Regions from separate parts of the Thermaerobacillus caldiproteolyticus genome, predicted to be linked through region 1. Evidence: predicted binding sites of a transcription regulator. Region 1 holds the regulator's gene; the other holds the start of a gene.
The links. The regulator CtsR, encoded in region 1, represses protease genes until heat stress. The targets are predictions, from matches to a motif close to ATGGTCAATAAAGGTCAAACA.
Positions count from the first base shown of each region.

Region 2: a site for CtsR is predicted at 6,728-6,748, ahead of ISX45_RS02110 (ATP-dependent Clp protease ATP-binding subunit). Genes of this name have one in related genera too.

Region 1 covers NZ_CP064060.1:3,230,556-3,238,390, reverse strand. The annotation lists gene ISX45_RS16190 (PIN/TRAM domain-containing protein) at 1-345, opposite strand, end outside; gene radA (DNA repair protein RadA) at 459-1,838, opposite strand; gene clpC (ATP-dependent protease ATP-binding subunit ClpC) at 1,921-4,353, opposite strand; gene ISX45_RS16175 (protein-arginine kinase McsB) at 4,353-5,441, opposite strand; gene ISX45_RS16170 (protein-arginine kinase activator protein McsA) at 5,446-5,994, opposite strand; gene ISX45_RS16165 (CtsR family transcriptional regulator) at 6,011-6,472, opposite strand; rRNA gene rrf (5S ribosomal RNA) at 7,064-7,180, opposite strand; rRNA gene ISX45_RS16155 (23S ribosomal RNA) at 7,308-7,835, opposite strand, start outside.
Region 2 covers NZ_CP064060.1:394,696-402,530, reverse strand. The annotation lists gene ISX45_RS02140 (GerAB/ArcD/ProY family transporter) at 1-246, opposite strand, end outside; gene ISX45_RS02135 (Ger(x)C family spore germination protein) at 285-1,370, opposite strand; gene ISX45_RS02130 (spore germination protein) at 1,385-2,899, opposite strand; gene ISX45_RS02125 (methyl-accepting chemotaxis protein) at 3,045-4,664, shown strand; gene ISX45_RS02120 (YkvI family membrane protein) at 4,713-5,753, opposite strand; gene ISX45_RS02115 (FixH family protein) at 5,858-6,598, opposite strand; gene ISX45_RS02110 (ATP-dependent Clp protease ATP-binding subunit) at 6,813-7,835, shown strand, end outside.

The sequences.
Region 1 (7,835 bases):
GGGCAACACCGTATTAACGACTTGAAATTGAAACGCTTTAAGCGGCATTACAACTAAAAACGCGACAATTAATCCGAAAATGAGCCCTAAGCTTCCAAATAAAATATCGGTGACAGGTGCTTTCACCAGCGATTCTTCAACCCAGCGAATAAGCTCTACTACATAATCAACTAACCAAAAAGTGATGATAAAGAAAATAAGCGCCCCTACAATAGCCAACATGTACGGGCTATTTAAAATGGCAATGTCATCGAGCTTCAATAATTGAAATAAGTTCGGCAGAAAAATAACCCCTAACGTTCCTCCAATAACGAGAAAAAACAATTGAACAATTCGTTTTACCATTTCTTCACCTCCTCTACTACATTATAAACAGTTTCCATTGTTTGAAACCAATTATAACGACAGTTTTTAATCTTTTTTAAACATTTGATACACATTTGTAACCTTTCTATCACTTACTTGCTTCCTAATGTGTATTCAAGCGCTTCGGCAACGTGAGACACGCCGATGATTTCTACTCCTGCTGGTACATTCCATCCGCCTACATTGTTTTTTGGAATAATAATACGATGAAATCCTAATTTTACTGCTTCCTGTACGCGTTGTTCAATGCGGGAAACGCGGCGGACCTCCCCTGTTAAGCCGACTTCACCGATAATAACATCATAAGGATTCGTAGGCTGATCACGAAAACTGGAGGCAATGCTTACAGCAATCGCTAAATCAATCGCCGGTTCATCCAATTTGACGCCGCCTGCCACTTTTAAGTAAGCATCTTGGTTTTGGAGAAGTAGCCCGACGCGTTTTTCAAGTACTGCCATTAACAAAGAGACGCGGTTATGGTCTATTCCCGTCGCCATTCTCCGCGGATTTCCAAAACTCGTCGGTGAAATTAATGCTTGAATTTCTACTAACACAGGCCGGGTTCCTTCCATAGAGGCAACAACTGTCGACCCTGCCGCTCCTCGTGAACGCTCCTCTAAAAATACTTCGGACGGATTCTCCACTTCCAATAAACCGGTTTCTCTCATCTCAAAAATGCCAATTTCATTGGTGGAACCAAAGCGGTTTTTTACCGCTCGTAAAATGCGGTACGTATGATGACGTTCCCCTTCAAAATAAAGCACGGTATCAACCATATGCTCTAAAATTCTCGGTCCGGCAATTGCCCCCTCTTTTGTCACATGACCGACGATAAAAATGGCAATCCCTTTTGTCTTCGCGATTTTCATTAGCTCTGCTGTGCATTCGCGCACTTGGGACACACTTCCGGGAGCTGACGTAATTTCCGAACGATACACCGTTTGAATTGAATCAATAACGACAAAGGCAGGATTGATTACCTCAATCGCCTCCGCAATATATTCTAAATCCGTCTCTGCTAACACATACAATTCATTAGATGAAACATGAAGGCGATCTGCCCGTAATTTCGTTTGTTTGACCGATTCTTCACCAGATATATATAACACTTTATTTTGTTTCATCGCGAGTTGTGCCGAAACTTGCAAAAGAAGCGTTGATTTTCCGATCCCTGGATCACCGCCAATTAAGACAAGAGAGCCTCTGACAATGCCCCCGCCTAACACGCGGTTCAATTCAGACAGATCTGTTTGTATGCGCGGCTCTTGTGTTGTCGTCACTGTGGTAATCGGTACCGGCTTAGAAATTGTATCGGGAGACGAATGAACGAACACTCCCCTCGTTGTTGGTTTTGCTCGCTCTACTTCCTCTACCATAGAATTCCATGTATAACATCCCGGGCATCTTCCCATCCATTTGACCGACTCGTACCCGCATTCTTGACAAACAAACTTTGTTTTTTTCTTTCCCATTTATCTTATTTCCTTTCCTAACCAAAAATTACCATAAAAGAAAAGGTATGCGCCAACGGGTTGCCGCATACCTCAGAGGTTATTAAACTGTCTGCCCAGATAAAATAACAAACTGTCCGTCTTTTACATCGACAACAACCTTCTGCCCTTTTCCGATCGTTCCTTTTAGCAACTCTTCAGATAGGCGATCTTCAATATGCTTTTGCAGCGCCCGGCGCAATGGACGTGCACCGTATTCAGGATCATATCCTTGTTCAGCAATTTTTTCGATCGCTGCTTGAGTCAATTCTAAATCAATGTCTTGTTCTTTTAAGCGTTTGATAAGCTGTTCTGCCATTAGCTTCACGATTTGGGTTAAATGTTGTTTTTCTAATGAATGGAACACAATAATCTCATCAATACGGTTTAAAAATTCTGGACGGAACGCTTTTTTCAACTCGTCCATGACTTTTTCTTTCATGTCTTTGTATTTTTGGGTTTCGTCTTGAACATTAAAGCCGACATATTTATTTCGTTTTAGCGCATCGGCACCAACATTTGACGTCATAATCACAATGGTATTGCGAAAATCAACCGTTCTGCCTTTAGAATCCGTTAGGCGACCATCTTCTAATACTTGTAAAAGAATATTAAATACATCCGGATGGGCTTTTTCCATCTCATCTAACAAAACGACCGAATATGGTTTACGGCGCACTTTTTCCGTTAACTGACCACCTTCTTCGTATCCTACGTATCCAGGAGGTGAACCAACAAGACGAGACGTTGAGTGTTTCTCCATATATTCAGACATGTCAATCCGAATTAAAGCATCTTCATCACCAAACATTGCTTCTGCTAACGCTCTTGCCAGCTCTGTTTTTCCTACACCTGTTGGGCCCAAGAAAATAAACGAACCAATTGGGCGCTTCGGATCTTTTAATCCCGCACGAGCGCGACGCACCGCCTTCGCTACTGCTTTCACTGCTTCTTCTTGACCGATGACACGCGAATGTAAAATCTCCTCTAACTTCAATAACCGTTCTGTTTCCGTTTGTGCTAATTTTGCCACTGGGATTCCTGTCCAGCTTGATACAACCATCGCGATATCTTCAACCGTTACTTCTGAATTTTCTTGACCTTGTTTTTCTTTCCACGCTCGTTTCGTTTCTTCAAGCTGCTCGCGCAAACGTTGCTCAGTATCGCGCAATGAAGCGGCTTTTTCGAATTCTTGGCTTTGAACAGCGGCATCTTTTTCTTTGCGAACTTCCTCTAATTTTTGTTCAAGCTCCTTTAAGTTTGGCGGAGTGGTAAATGAGCGAAGGCGCACCTTTGAGCAAGCCTCATCAATTAAGTCAATCGCTTTATCTGGGAGGAAACGATCTGTAATGTAACGATCCGATAATTTCACCGCTTGAACAATAGCCTCATCGGAAATCGACACGCGATGATGCGCTTCATAACGGTCACGCAATCCTTTTAAAATTTGGATTGATTCTTCTACCGTTGGCTCATCGACATAAATCGGTTGGAAACGGCGTTCTAACGCAGCGTCTTTTTCGATATATTTGCGATATTCATCTAATGTTGTTGCCCCGATACATTGTAATTCTCCGCGAGCTAGAGACGGTTTTAAAATGTTGGAAGCATCAATTGCTCCTTCTGCGCCACCTGCACCAATCAAGGTGTGAAGCTCGTCAATAAACAAAATAATATTTCCAGCTTGTCGAATTTCATCCATCACTTTTTTTAAACGATCTTCAAATTCACCGCGATATTTTGTACCGGCAACCACTGTTCCCATATCGAGCGTCATCACTCTCTTATCGCGAAGTGTTTCCGGTACTTCATTGTTTACGATTTGTTGCGCTAATCCTTCTGCAATCGCTGTTTTTCCAACGCCGGGCTCCCCGATTAAAACAGGATTATTTTTCGTGCGTCGGCTTAATACTTCAATGACACGTTGAATTTCTTTGCTTCTACCAATGACCGGATCCAAGCTACCTTCCCGAGCGATTGCTGTTAAATCGCGCGCAAGACTATCCAATGTTGGCGTACTCACATGGGAAGCGGCTCCACCTTGATGACCGGAAACGGACTCGTTGCTTCCAAGCAGCTGAAGAACTTGTTGACGAGCCTTATTGAGACTTACTCCTAAATTGTTAAGAACGCGCGCAGCGACACCTTCTCCCTCACGAATTAATCCAAGCAAAATATGTTCTGTCCCTACATAAGAATGCCCTAGTTTTCTTGCTTCATCCATGGAAAGCTCGATGACTTTTTTGGCACGCGGCGTATAATGAATCGTTTGGGAGGATTCATGCCCACGACCAATTAGCGCTTCCACCTCTTTTTGAATTTTATCAGGACCTAATCCTAAAGCCGTTAACGCTTTCGCGGCAATACCTTCTCCTTCACGAATCAATCCTAATAAAATATGCTCCGTCCCAATATTATTATGCCCAAGGCGTACGGCTTCTTCCTGTGCTAAAGCTAACACTTTTTGCGCCCGTTCCGTAAATCTGCCGAACATCATCATTCATCATCCTCCATTGCTTTTTTCTCTTCCATTTTTAAACGTTCACGAATTAATGTTGCTCTAAGAACATCCCGTTCCTCTGGTCTTAACGCTCCCCCTGCATATTGTTGCAAACAGCCCGGCTGTGTTAGAATCATGAGCTCATTTAAAATGTTGCGCGAAATGTTTTTAATATATCCTAAATCGATTCCTAAGCGTACATCAGACAAACATTGTGCGGCTTCTTTAGACTCAATGACCCGACTATTCGCTAATATCCCGTAAGAACGGAAGACTCTGTCTTCTAATTGTATGTTTAAAGTTTTGACTAATGCCTCTCTTGCCATTCTTTCCTGGGCAATTAACTGTTGAACAACACTTTTTAAATCTTCAACAATATCCTCTTCTGATTTTCCTAATGTGATTTGGTTAGATATTTGAAAAATATTCCCCAATGCTTCACTGCCTTCTCCATACGTTCCTCGTACGACTAACCCAAGCTGGTTAATCGCTGGAATAATCCGATTCATTTGTTGTGTTAAAATGAGAGCAGGAAGATGCATCATCACAGAGGCACGCAACCCTGTACCTACGTTTGTAGGACAACTTGTTAAATAACCTCTTTTTTCATCAAATGCATAATTGACATGCGCTTCAATCCAATCATCAAGCCCATTAGCTACTTGTAACGCTTCCGTTAATTGAAATCCAGGAAATAAACATTGAATACGAATATGGTCTTCTTCATTAATCATAATGCTTACTTCTTCGTTTTCAGAAAGCAAGCATGCTCCAAATGGCGAATCTTCTGCTAAATGGGGACTAATTAAATGTTTTTCTACCAATACCCTTTTTTCAATTGGCTGAAGTTCATTCATTTTTAAAAGTTCAAATCGTCCAATTGAATGATACAATTGATTTGAAAAAGTATTTTCAAACAACTCGACAATTTGCTGTGCTTCTGTAGGGTTAAAAACAGTCGGAAATCGAAAATCAGCGATGTTTCTTGCTAATCGAATTCGGCTGCTTAGCACAATATCGGAATCAGGTCCTTCTTGACTCATCCAAGAGCTGACCGCTGTATTCAAAAATTTCTCAAGCGACATAAGATTACAGATCCCCCTCTCCACGTTCACTTAGCTGAGACTCAAGAACGCGAATCTGGTCACGAACTTCGGCCGCTTTTTCAAACTCCTCCTTAACTATTAGCTCTTGGAGTTTTTGCTTTAATTGATTAAGTTGTTTTCGAATATGAATCGTACCACCAGTGCGTCTTGGGATCTTTCCAGCATGCGTAGTGTTGCCGCTATGAAGCCGTCTCAGTATTGGTTGTAACTGGCGTGAGAATGTATAATAACAATGGGAACAACCAAATCTTCCTATTTTTGTAAATTGTTCATACGTCATATTACAGCGCTCACATTGTAAAATGTTAGGGCTTTGAAACGCGCTCGGCTTCGCTTCTGTTATCGGAGATTGGAGATTAAGTAAACCGGCTAACAAGTTATTAATAGAGAAGCCTGTATTGTCAGGAAACATAAACATTTCCCCACGCTCTTGGGCACAGTGCTCACAAAGGTGAAATTCTGTCTTTTCGCCATTGATAATTTTGGTAAAATGCATCGTTGCCGGTCTTTGTTTACACTCTTGACATATCAATGTTTTCACCTCTCCCCTATTTATATTTCAATGATATTAACATCGCTTTTAACATTCGGGCTCTTAACTCATCGCGCTGCGGTAAATCAATATACAGTACCGAACGATCCATAACACTGAGCATAATGTTCGCTTCACGCTCTGAAATTACTTTTTCCTCCACTAAACGACGAATAATATCTTCAGCATTGGATTGGCTAATCCGATGTTGGATGAGCTCCAACAGCTGATCAATTAATTGCGCCTCACTTTTTGTTTTTACTTTCATAATTCGAATGTATCCGCCACCGCCACGCTTGCTCTCAACAATATATCCTCGTTCTAATGTAAAACGTGTATTGATGACATAGTTAATCTGTGAAGGAACACATTGAAATTTATCGGCAATTTCACTTCGCTTAATTTCTACAATTTCTTTATCACTCATATTTAGTACTTGTTTTAAATATTGTTCAATGATATCAGAGATATTTCGCACTCTACCTCCTCCTTGCATACGCAGTTGACTTTGACTATATTTGACCTTACCTTTACTATATAGCGAATTGAAGAAAAATGCAAGAAAGTAACAAATTAATGCCAATAATATGATTGCCGTTTTTGAAAAAAATGAAACAAAAACACGCCAATAAATAGGCTAATTCTCTAATATTTTTTAAAATCCTCTGGATATTTACAAATTTTCTTACATAAGGAACAATCTCAAACAAACAGAATTCTTTTCTAGAATGAACAGTAACATATCTTATCACCTAACACACAGAATCTTTTTCGCCAAGACATTTACGAACAATAAGCCAGGCGAAAAAAAGGATGCTGCTTCATGCAAAAGTCTATGTTCTCGATCAGTCAAAACTTATCTACATTTTATAACGACAAGTTGGTTTTAAGCATCTGCTACAGCTCATTAATAAATTATCCAACATACATAAAAATTGGTTACTGTAATTAGCCCATAAACAAAATATAATGCTCTTATTTAATTGAGCACAACAATAAAACAAATTACAAACAAAAAAGCATGTCCCACAAATTTTATAAACAGGACATGCTTCCCTAATAAAATAAAGCCTAGCGACGACCTACTCTCGCAGGGGCGCTGGCCCCAACTACCATCGGCGCTGGAGAGCTTAACTTCCGTGTTCGGGATGGGAACGGGTGTGACCTCTCCGCCATTGTCACTAGGCAAGATATCGAATTGGACAAATATGATTATAACGAACCTATCGGTTCTGTCAAGAACTTTTTTGTTCTCTCAAAACTAGATAACCGATATCCATGCAAAGAAGCGAACGCTCGGCTTCACCTTTTTCTTGGTTAAGTCCTCGATCGATTAGTATCCGTCAGCTCCACGTGTCGCCACGCTTCCACCTCGGACCTATCAACCTCGTCATCTTCGAGGGATCTTACTCGCTTGACGCGATGGGAAATCTCATCTTGAGGGGGGCTTCACGCTTAGATGCTTTCAGCGCTTATCCCTTCCGCACATAGCTACCCAGCGGTGCCCCTGGCGGGACAACTGGTACACCAGCGGTGCGTCCATCCCGGTCCTCTCGTACTAAGGACAGCTCCTCTCAAATTTCCTACGCCCGCGACGGATAGGGACCGAACTGTCTCACGACGTTCTGAACCCAGCTCGCGTACCGCTTTAATGGGCGAACAGCCCAACCCTTGGGACCGACTACAGCCCCAGGATGCGATGAGCCGACATCGAGGTGCCAAACCTCCCCGTCGATGTGGACTCTTGGGGGAGATAAGCCTGTTATCCCCGGGGTAGCTTTTATCCGTTGAGCGATGGCCCTTCCATGCGGAACCACCGGATCACTAAGCCCGACTTTCGT
Region 2 (7,835 bases), 900 kb from region 1:
GTATTGGGCATGAAGGGAAACAATGTCCTCCGCATTTGGAGCGGACTGAAAAATTTTATACACTATCCATATAAGCACATGGACAACACAACTAGCAACAATGACACTCATCCATGAGTCATGGCCTGCTTCTTTCATTACTGCTCGTTGAAAGCTAAGGACACCAACCCCTACCTGAGAACAGTGGATGATAAAAAAAACGAGAAACGGTGAAATCAAAAATCGCTCATTCCCTTGCTCGTTCATGAAAAATCTCCTCCTCGCTTCGTCCGCTTTTTAAGCATCTACTCTCCAATTCCCGTTTGAATAATGTCAACTTTCACATGCGGACGAATATCAATCTCCTTATATTCTCTGTAAAACTCTTCTTCGTTCCAGTTTCTCGTCTGGCTGCGAACAAAATCACCAATTCCGAGCGGGTCGACTTCCTTTTCTTTGAAATACTCCATTAAATTCTTTACACTCGTTTCGATATCTTTTTCCATTTTTTCCCGAACCATTTTCAATGTATTTTTTTGTGGCATATCCAACCACGATGGATAATCTTTCACCGCTGCTTGAATATGAATAGAAATCGTTAAAACAGGCCGTTCCCCTCTTTTCTTCCATTCGTAACGAGATCGGGCAAATAAATTTTGCAACAAAACACGGCTTTCTTCTTTTTTACGATAATCCGCTACCCGTAATTGATACATTCCGTTTTTCGTTTCGTTTAACAGCACTTTGACTAGAAACGAATCGCGTAAATTTACCTTCCCTACAAATCGTCCATCTTTGAATAAAGCAATCCCTTCTAGTTTTACGAAATCTCCCTTTTTCTCAAAGTACGGTAAGAAAGGGTCTCGTCCCTTGCCAAAATAGTTATACAAAAAAAGATGTAAGTTCATCTTTGGTAAGTTCATTGCACGAATGTTTTGTTCGACAAGGTTAGACAGATAGAGAGTATCGCTCAATGTTTTCTTTGCTGTAATCCGCAACAGTTCTTCCGCATCCCCTTTCGCCACTGCTAACTGCAAACGGCTCCCTATTTTATTATTGCGCGCTAAGCTATGAACAACTTCCGTAATCCCTCCTTTCGCAAATTCTTCGCCGAACAGCACAAGACGCAGCTGCCCTTCCTCAATTGGCAAAGCCGACTTAGACGAAAGTCGCGGAATTAAATCATATGTCGTAGAGGATGACGTCGTTAAAATATTAGGCTTTGTCATCGGCCCTTGCTTAAATGTTGGATAGATCGCTGTTCCGATATAGTTCCCGTTCTTAACGTCATAGCCCATCGCTTGGATAATTTGCACTTCGTCAACAACGCGATAATTTTTACACCCTGTAAGAGCGAGCATAATCAAAAGAATGAAAGCGATTCGTTTCATCAATTTGTCTCCCCTTACTCATCAATGTCTTTTTTCTGCTTGGCTTTTTTCGGATCATAGCGCCAAAATGTACGGGGACGTAAGTAACTCGGACGCCTCACTGTCCCGCTATACGATGAACGAACAAGACTATCTACAAAATCCTTCCGGCGCAATGGATAAAACGGCACTAAGTAAGGGCTGCCGAACGATTGTAACCTTCCTAAATGGATCAGAAGCAGACAAATAGCAAATACAATCCCAACACCGCCCCAAAATGCGGCAAAGAAAATAATCGGAAAGCGAATAAAGCGAATCGTATTTGACATTTTAAAAATTGGTGTCGTAAATGAAGCAAGAGCCGCTAACGCAACAATAATCAGCAATACATTACTTGTTAACGCTGCCTCAACTGAGGCTTGACCAATGACAATACCGCCAACAATCCCGAGAGTTTGCGCTACTTTTGTTGGAAGACGTGCCCCGGCTTCCCGGAGCAGTTCAATTGTAATTTCTAAAAATAACACTTCTAAAATCGGCGGAAACGGAACATTCGAACGGGAAAAGATAATAGGACCGAGCAAATCTTTCGGAATCATTTCATAATGGTATGTTAGCACTGCTACATAAATGGGAGAGGCGAGAGTCGAAAACATGACTCCAAAAATGCGAATAAGTCTAAAGAAAGAACCGAGAATCCAAGGTAAATAGTAATCTTCCGGCGATGTAAAAAAATGAAACAATGTCGATGGACCGGTAATGACATACGGAGAACCATCAGCAAATATGGCGACTTGTCCTTCAACCAATGCATAAACAACCCGGTCAATCCGCTCCGTTGAGACAAACAGCGGAAATGGAGAAGATGAGTTATCTGAAATCATTTGATCCAGTAATGAGTTGTCAAAAACAATATCGAATTCTATATCATTTAATCGTTGAACAACCGTTTGAACCGTTTGCTCGTTTGTAATCCCGTCAATATAAGCGACCACCACTTTTGTTTTTGACATGGAACCGATAGTCATTTCACGAAAAATTAAGTTGGGAGTAACGAGCTGCCTTCTTATTAAATGAAGATTGGTCCCGATATTCTCCACAAAGCCGACTTTCGGACCAACAACGCTAAATTCGTTTTCGGAATCATTGTTTGGCCGTAATCCTAAATTTTCACTCGCTAAATTAATGAGGGCACAACGGCGCTTGTTTTCGTTCAACTGAAGCATCGCAAAGCCTTTTAACAATTTCGTCTCGATCGTTTCGACATTATCTGTTACTTCAATGCGTTGAACAGGAAGAATTTGTTGCAAATCATCAAGGGAAAGGGAAGAACGTCCCGGCACATCGTTTTGTAGATGGCAAAGAACATTTTGCTGCAGCAACTTCGGGTCGATTAATGAGTCAAAATAATAAATCGAAATATGGTTCCCCCTTGTTTCAAACTGAATGTTCGCAAAGTCGCTCGATTGTTTCAATTCGTTCAATAGCTGTGGCAATGTTTTTGTCTTTTCTTTTGATTTGTTTTTTTTGAAAAAGGAAAAAATGGACATGCCTATCCCCTCGTTCGCTCATTTAACGGATAGTTTTCCAATCATTGTCTCATTTTATGCACCATGCCCATTTTTTACGTTGATATATCAAAATATTCAGTATATATTGAAAGAAGCAGAAATAGAAAAAATAGGAGGGAAGGCGATGGAACAATTATTACTAAAAAAAAGACAAGCTCAACAAGCGCTGCAAAAAGTCGTCGAAGTGGCGGAACATCTTAAACGACGCATGGATGGAACCAAGCCGATCGATGCCCAAATAGAACAACTTCGGGCGCTTCTTGATGAACAGCTACAACAAGATGAATATTTCCTCATTGTAGACGAAACAGGTTATGCCATCATTCATACGAACCGATTGCGAGAAGGAAGAGTGTTTTCCGATGAGGTCGGGCAAAATGCGGCAAAAACAACGAAACCACTTTTGCAGGCATATATGCGGGATACGGGAGAAATGCTCGTTGACGCCAGTTGTCCGCTATTCACTGACAAAGATGGAAAGCGCTTTAACTTACGAATGGGAAGATTGATTCACCAACCGTATTTACAGCTTCGTTTTCTTGTTCTTTCCACTGTACCAGCCGTCGTTAGTTTTCTTATTACATGTTTTTTTTCTTTGTCTCCTTTATTGGTATGTATCCTTACTATTTTATTCAGTCTCGTCATCAGTGCGCTTTTTTACCGAACGATCGCCAACGAACTGCGGCATTGGTATAGAGTCACCCGCTCGGTTTCTTCTGGAAACCTGCATGCGGAGGTGCAGACCGCTCGTAAACGTAACGAATTTCATCAAATTGCTTATGAATTAAACAAAATGATCTTAGGAATCCGTACAATTGTAGCAGAGTTAGCAAAAGCGACAAAAACAGTTCAACAAGTGAGCCGACAACAGCAGTTGGAAACAAAACGAATTTCTGAATCTTTCGATGAAATCGCCGCTGCTATGGAAACATTTCGCGAAGGTGCCAAACAGCAAACGTCATCCGTGGAACAGGCAAACTTGTTAGTGACAGACATGGTGCAAGGTGTACTCGAAATGCAAACTGGCTTTGAAAGTGTCGTTGTACAGGCACAAGAAGCGATGACATCTGTGAACGAGGGAAATCGTCTCATCGAAGCGACGAAACAGCAAATGGACATTATGCAACAAGATATGAGCAAGACGACTGCTTTGATTCATTCTGTCGCTGAAGAAGCCCATCGCGTTGGCGAAATGATTTCCGCCATTACCGCGATCGCTAAACAAACAAACTTGCTGGCGTTAAACGCTTCGATTGAAGCTTCTAGGGCAGGCGAATCAGGAAAAGGATTTGCGATTGTTGCTGCTGAAGTGAGAAAATTAGCTGAAGACACGAATGCTTTTGCTGCACAAATTTTATCGTCGCTGCAAACGATGACAAATGTGCTGAATAATGCGGTACAAGCAGTGCAGCAAAATGGGCACAACGTCAATGAAACGATGCAATCTTTATGGAAAACGAGCAAAACAATGAAATCATTTCACCATATGTTTTCAGAAATGAGAGAACTTTTACTGCGCAATCGCAATGACGTCGACACGATTAAAAACAATGGACATTCCTTACAGCAGTTCATCGAAGAGGTGAATACGATCGCTAATGACTTTACGAACATGGTCCATGAGACCACGGCAGGATTAGAGCAACAAATTCACGGGATTCATGAGCTTGCCAAAGAAGCCGAGTTGCTTTCCGCTTCTGTTCAGCAACTCGAACAAATTGTCAACCGCTTTTATAAAACGTAAATGGATACCGGCATTTGTCATATGAAATGGTGACAAATGCCCCTCTCATTATTTAGGAAGTTTGCGGAAGACCAATAAAATCATCATCAGAAAACTCATATATCCAAAGAGCGGATATAACAACGATAATAAGAAACTGTATTGAAATGAACTAATCACATAGAAAATGAGAAACAGTACAAAAAGAAAAAGAACATTAGAAACGCGGAACATCGAGCGAAATTGCCGCTGCAAACCAAAAATTCCGCCGATAATCGATGTGAAAATCTCACCATAAATAACGACAATATACAGCCAATACAGCAACGAGAAAAACGTATGAATCACTTCCGCCATCGGAATATCGTAGCGCAGCAAATGAGGGAATGATAATAAAACGAAATGGCTGCTTAATAAAATCATCGTTAACAAGATGCCGCCGAGCGTCGCTCCTCGTTTCACCGTTTGTTCATCGGCTGCCTCTTGTGACAACGGAACAAGAACGGTTTGCGCCATTGCTAAATTAAAAGCTGCATAAGAAAACGGAGAAAGAAACGCTTTTAATGAATAATCCGGCATGACCGTACCGGTCCCGCACCACTTTTCACTGAGCAACATTTTTCCTAGAACTGCAAAACTAAATAATACCATCATCGGAACAATGAAAACATTGACACTAAATAGCCCCTTTATATCGTAAAGCATTACAATAAACGATAATAATAACGTAACAAACATCCCCACTTGTTTGGGCAGACCAAGCTGTTCTTCAAACACTGCTCCTGCCCCTGCCACCATGACCGATGTCACTCCAATCACCATCAATGTCATTAATATGGTCATAAGCGGACTCATTGCTCTTCCGAATACATAATCGTTCAATTCTTTATAAGAAACTGCTCCGATCCGCCGGGCCATCATCATCATTCGTGTTCCCATCCACGTAAACAGTCCGCCACTAACTACAATGCCGACCGTTCCAAATTCACCGTATTGTGTAAAGAATTCTACAATCTCTTTTCCCGTCGCGAACCCGGCGCCAACGACCGTTCCGACATATACAGCCGCAATTTGCCAAGCCCCTGACCATTTTCCTACCAACCTCGTCACCTCGTCCTTCTTGTCCTATGTATGTTCCATATATATGTAAAAACAGACAAAGAAAGACGAAAGGAATAAGAAAAAGGATGCCCTAATTGCGGGCATCCCTTTTCTTATTGAACAGTGATTTGTTCCACTTGATGATCATGCAATTCATTGGTTTCTACATGCACTTTAACAAAATAAACTCCTTTGTCTTTGAACGTCGTCGTTGCTTTATACTCGCCTTTGGCTTGTTCATGAGCATCAATAAATTCGTGTTTTTCGCTATTTTCCTTCCATACTTCAAAGCGAACAGTAGCGTTAGTCAGCGGCTGGCCGTCATGCGTAATGTGCGCCGTTAATTCCTTCGCTTCATTCACATGATATTGTTGTTCATGAAGCATGATGGTGACGTCTGAATGATGATCATGGTGTTCTTCTCCATCATGATCGTGGTTTTGTTCAGCTGGCATGTTCGATGCTTGTCCAACAGCGATATCTGTTTTCGGCATGTTATGCATATTGCGTGCCGTTACATGAGCAATAACCGAATATGTCCCCGGTTCTGTAAATGTTTTTTTGACGACATATTTTCCATTTCCTTCATGTTTTGCCTTTAACATCTCATGTTGGTTGTTACCTTGTTTCCAAATTTCAAACTTTACTTCATCAGCGTCGGTAACCTTTTCATTTCCATATGTAACAAGGCAAGCAATTTCCGTTTCCTTATTTAATTCAATATGATCATCGGTTTTAATTTTTACATTTAGAACCGCCGGCTGATTCTCTTCTTGTTTTTCTTGGTTACAAGCAGCAAGCAAAACAAAAGCGACCATCGTCATAAAAGCTAAAAACAGAAATTTTCTCTTCATTTTCTCTTCTCCCCTTGCTTCCTTTTTCCTTGTTCACTATATCATATTTGCGTACTCTCATATGCCATTGTTCACATTTTTTTCAAAAACATTTCACGAATCAAACAAAAAATTTTAAAAAAAGACTTGAACGTCAAAAAAGGTCAAAGTATAATAAAATCAGAAAGGTCAAAGATAATCAAAGTCAAACTGTTAAAAAAGGAGGTTATGCCTCATGCTTTGTCAAGTATGCCAACAAAACGAAGCAACAGTCTTTTTGAATATCCAATTCAATCATGAGAAAAAACAATTGCATCTTTGCCATACTTGTTATGAACAACAAAAAATGACGATTCCTTCGAACTTTGGATTCGGAAGTTTTCCATCTTTTCCATTTGAAGACTTATTCATGAATGGATTCACACTCTCTCATGAGATGGACGTTCAACAACCGAACGTATCCCAACATCAAAATCGAAATGGCAAAGGTGGCTTTTTAGATAAATTTGGTCGCAACTTAACACAGCTCGCCAAAGCTGGACTTATTGATCCTGTCATTGGTCGCGACAAAGAAATTGAACGCGTCATTGAAATTTTAAACCGCCGCAACAAAAACAACCCTGTATTAATCGGGGAACCAGGCGTCGGTAAAACAGCGATCGTTGAAGGTCTTGCCTTAAAAATTGCCGAGGGACAAGTTCCGGCGAAGCTTCTTGATAAAGAAGTGTATTTGTTAGATGTGGCTTCACTTGTCGCTAACACTGGCATTCGTGGACAATTTGAAGAACGAATGAAGCAATTGATCGCCGAATTGCAACGTCGCAAAAATATTATTCTCTTCATCGACGAAATTCACTTGCTTGTGGGTGCAGGGTCTGCAGAAGGTTCTATGGACGCAGGCAACATTTTAAAACCTGCTCTAGCACGCGGTGAATTGCAGGTCGTTGGTGCGACAACGTTGAAAGAATACCGCCAAATTGAAAAAGATGCTGCACTTGAACGCCGCTTCCAGCCAGTCATCGTCCATGAACCGACAGTCGAGCAAGCGATTGCTATTTTAAAAGGCATTCAAGCGAAATACGAACAATTCCATCATGTCAAATATACAGATGAAGCGATTGAAGCATGCGTCACATTATCGCATCGCTATATCCAAGACCGCTTCTTGCCAGACAAAGCAATCGACTTGTTAGACGAGGCCGGTTCAAAAGCGAACTTACGCGTTGCCCCAACGGATGAAAAGCAAATTCAAGAGCGG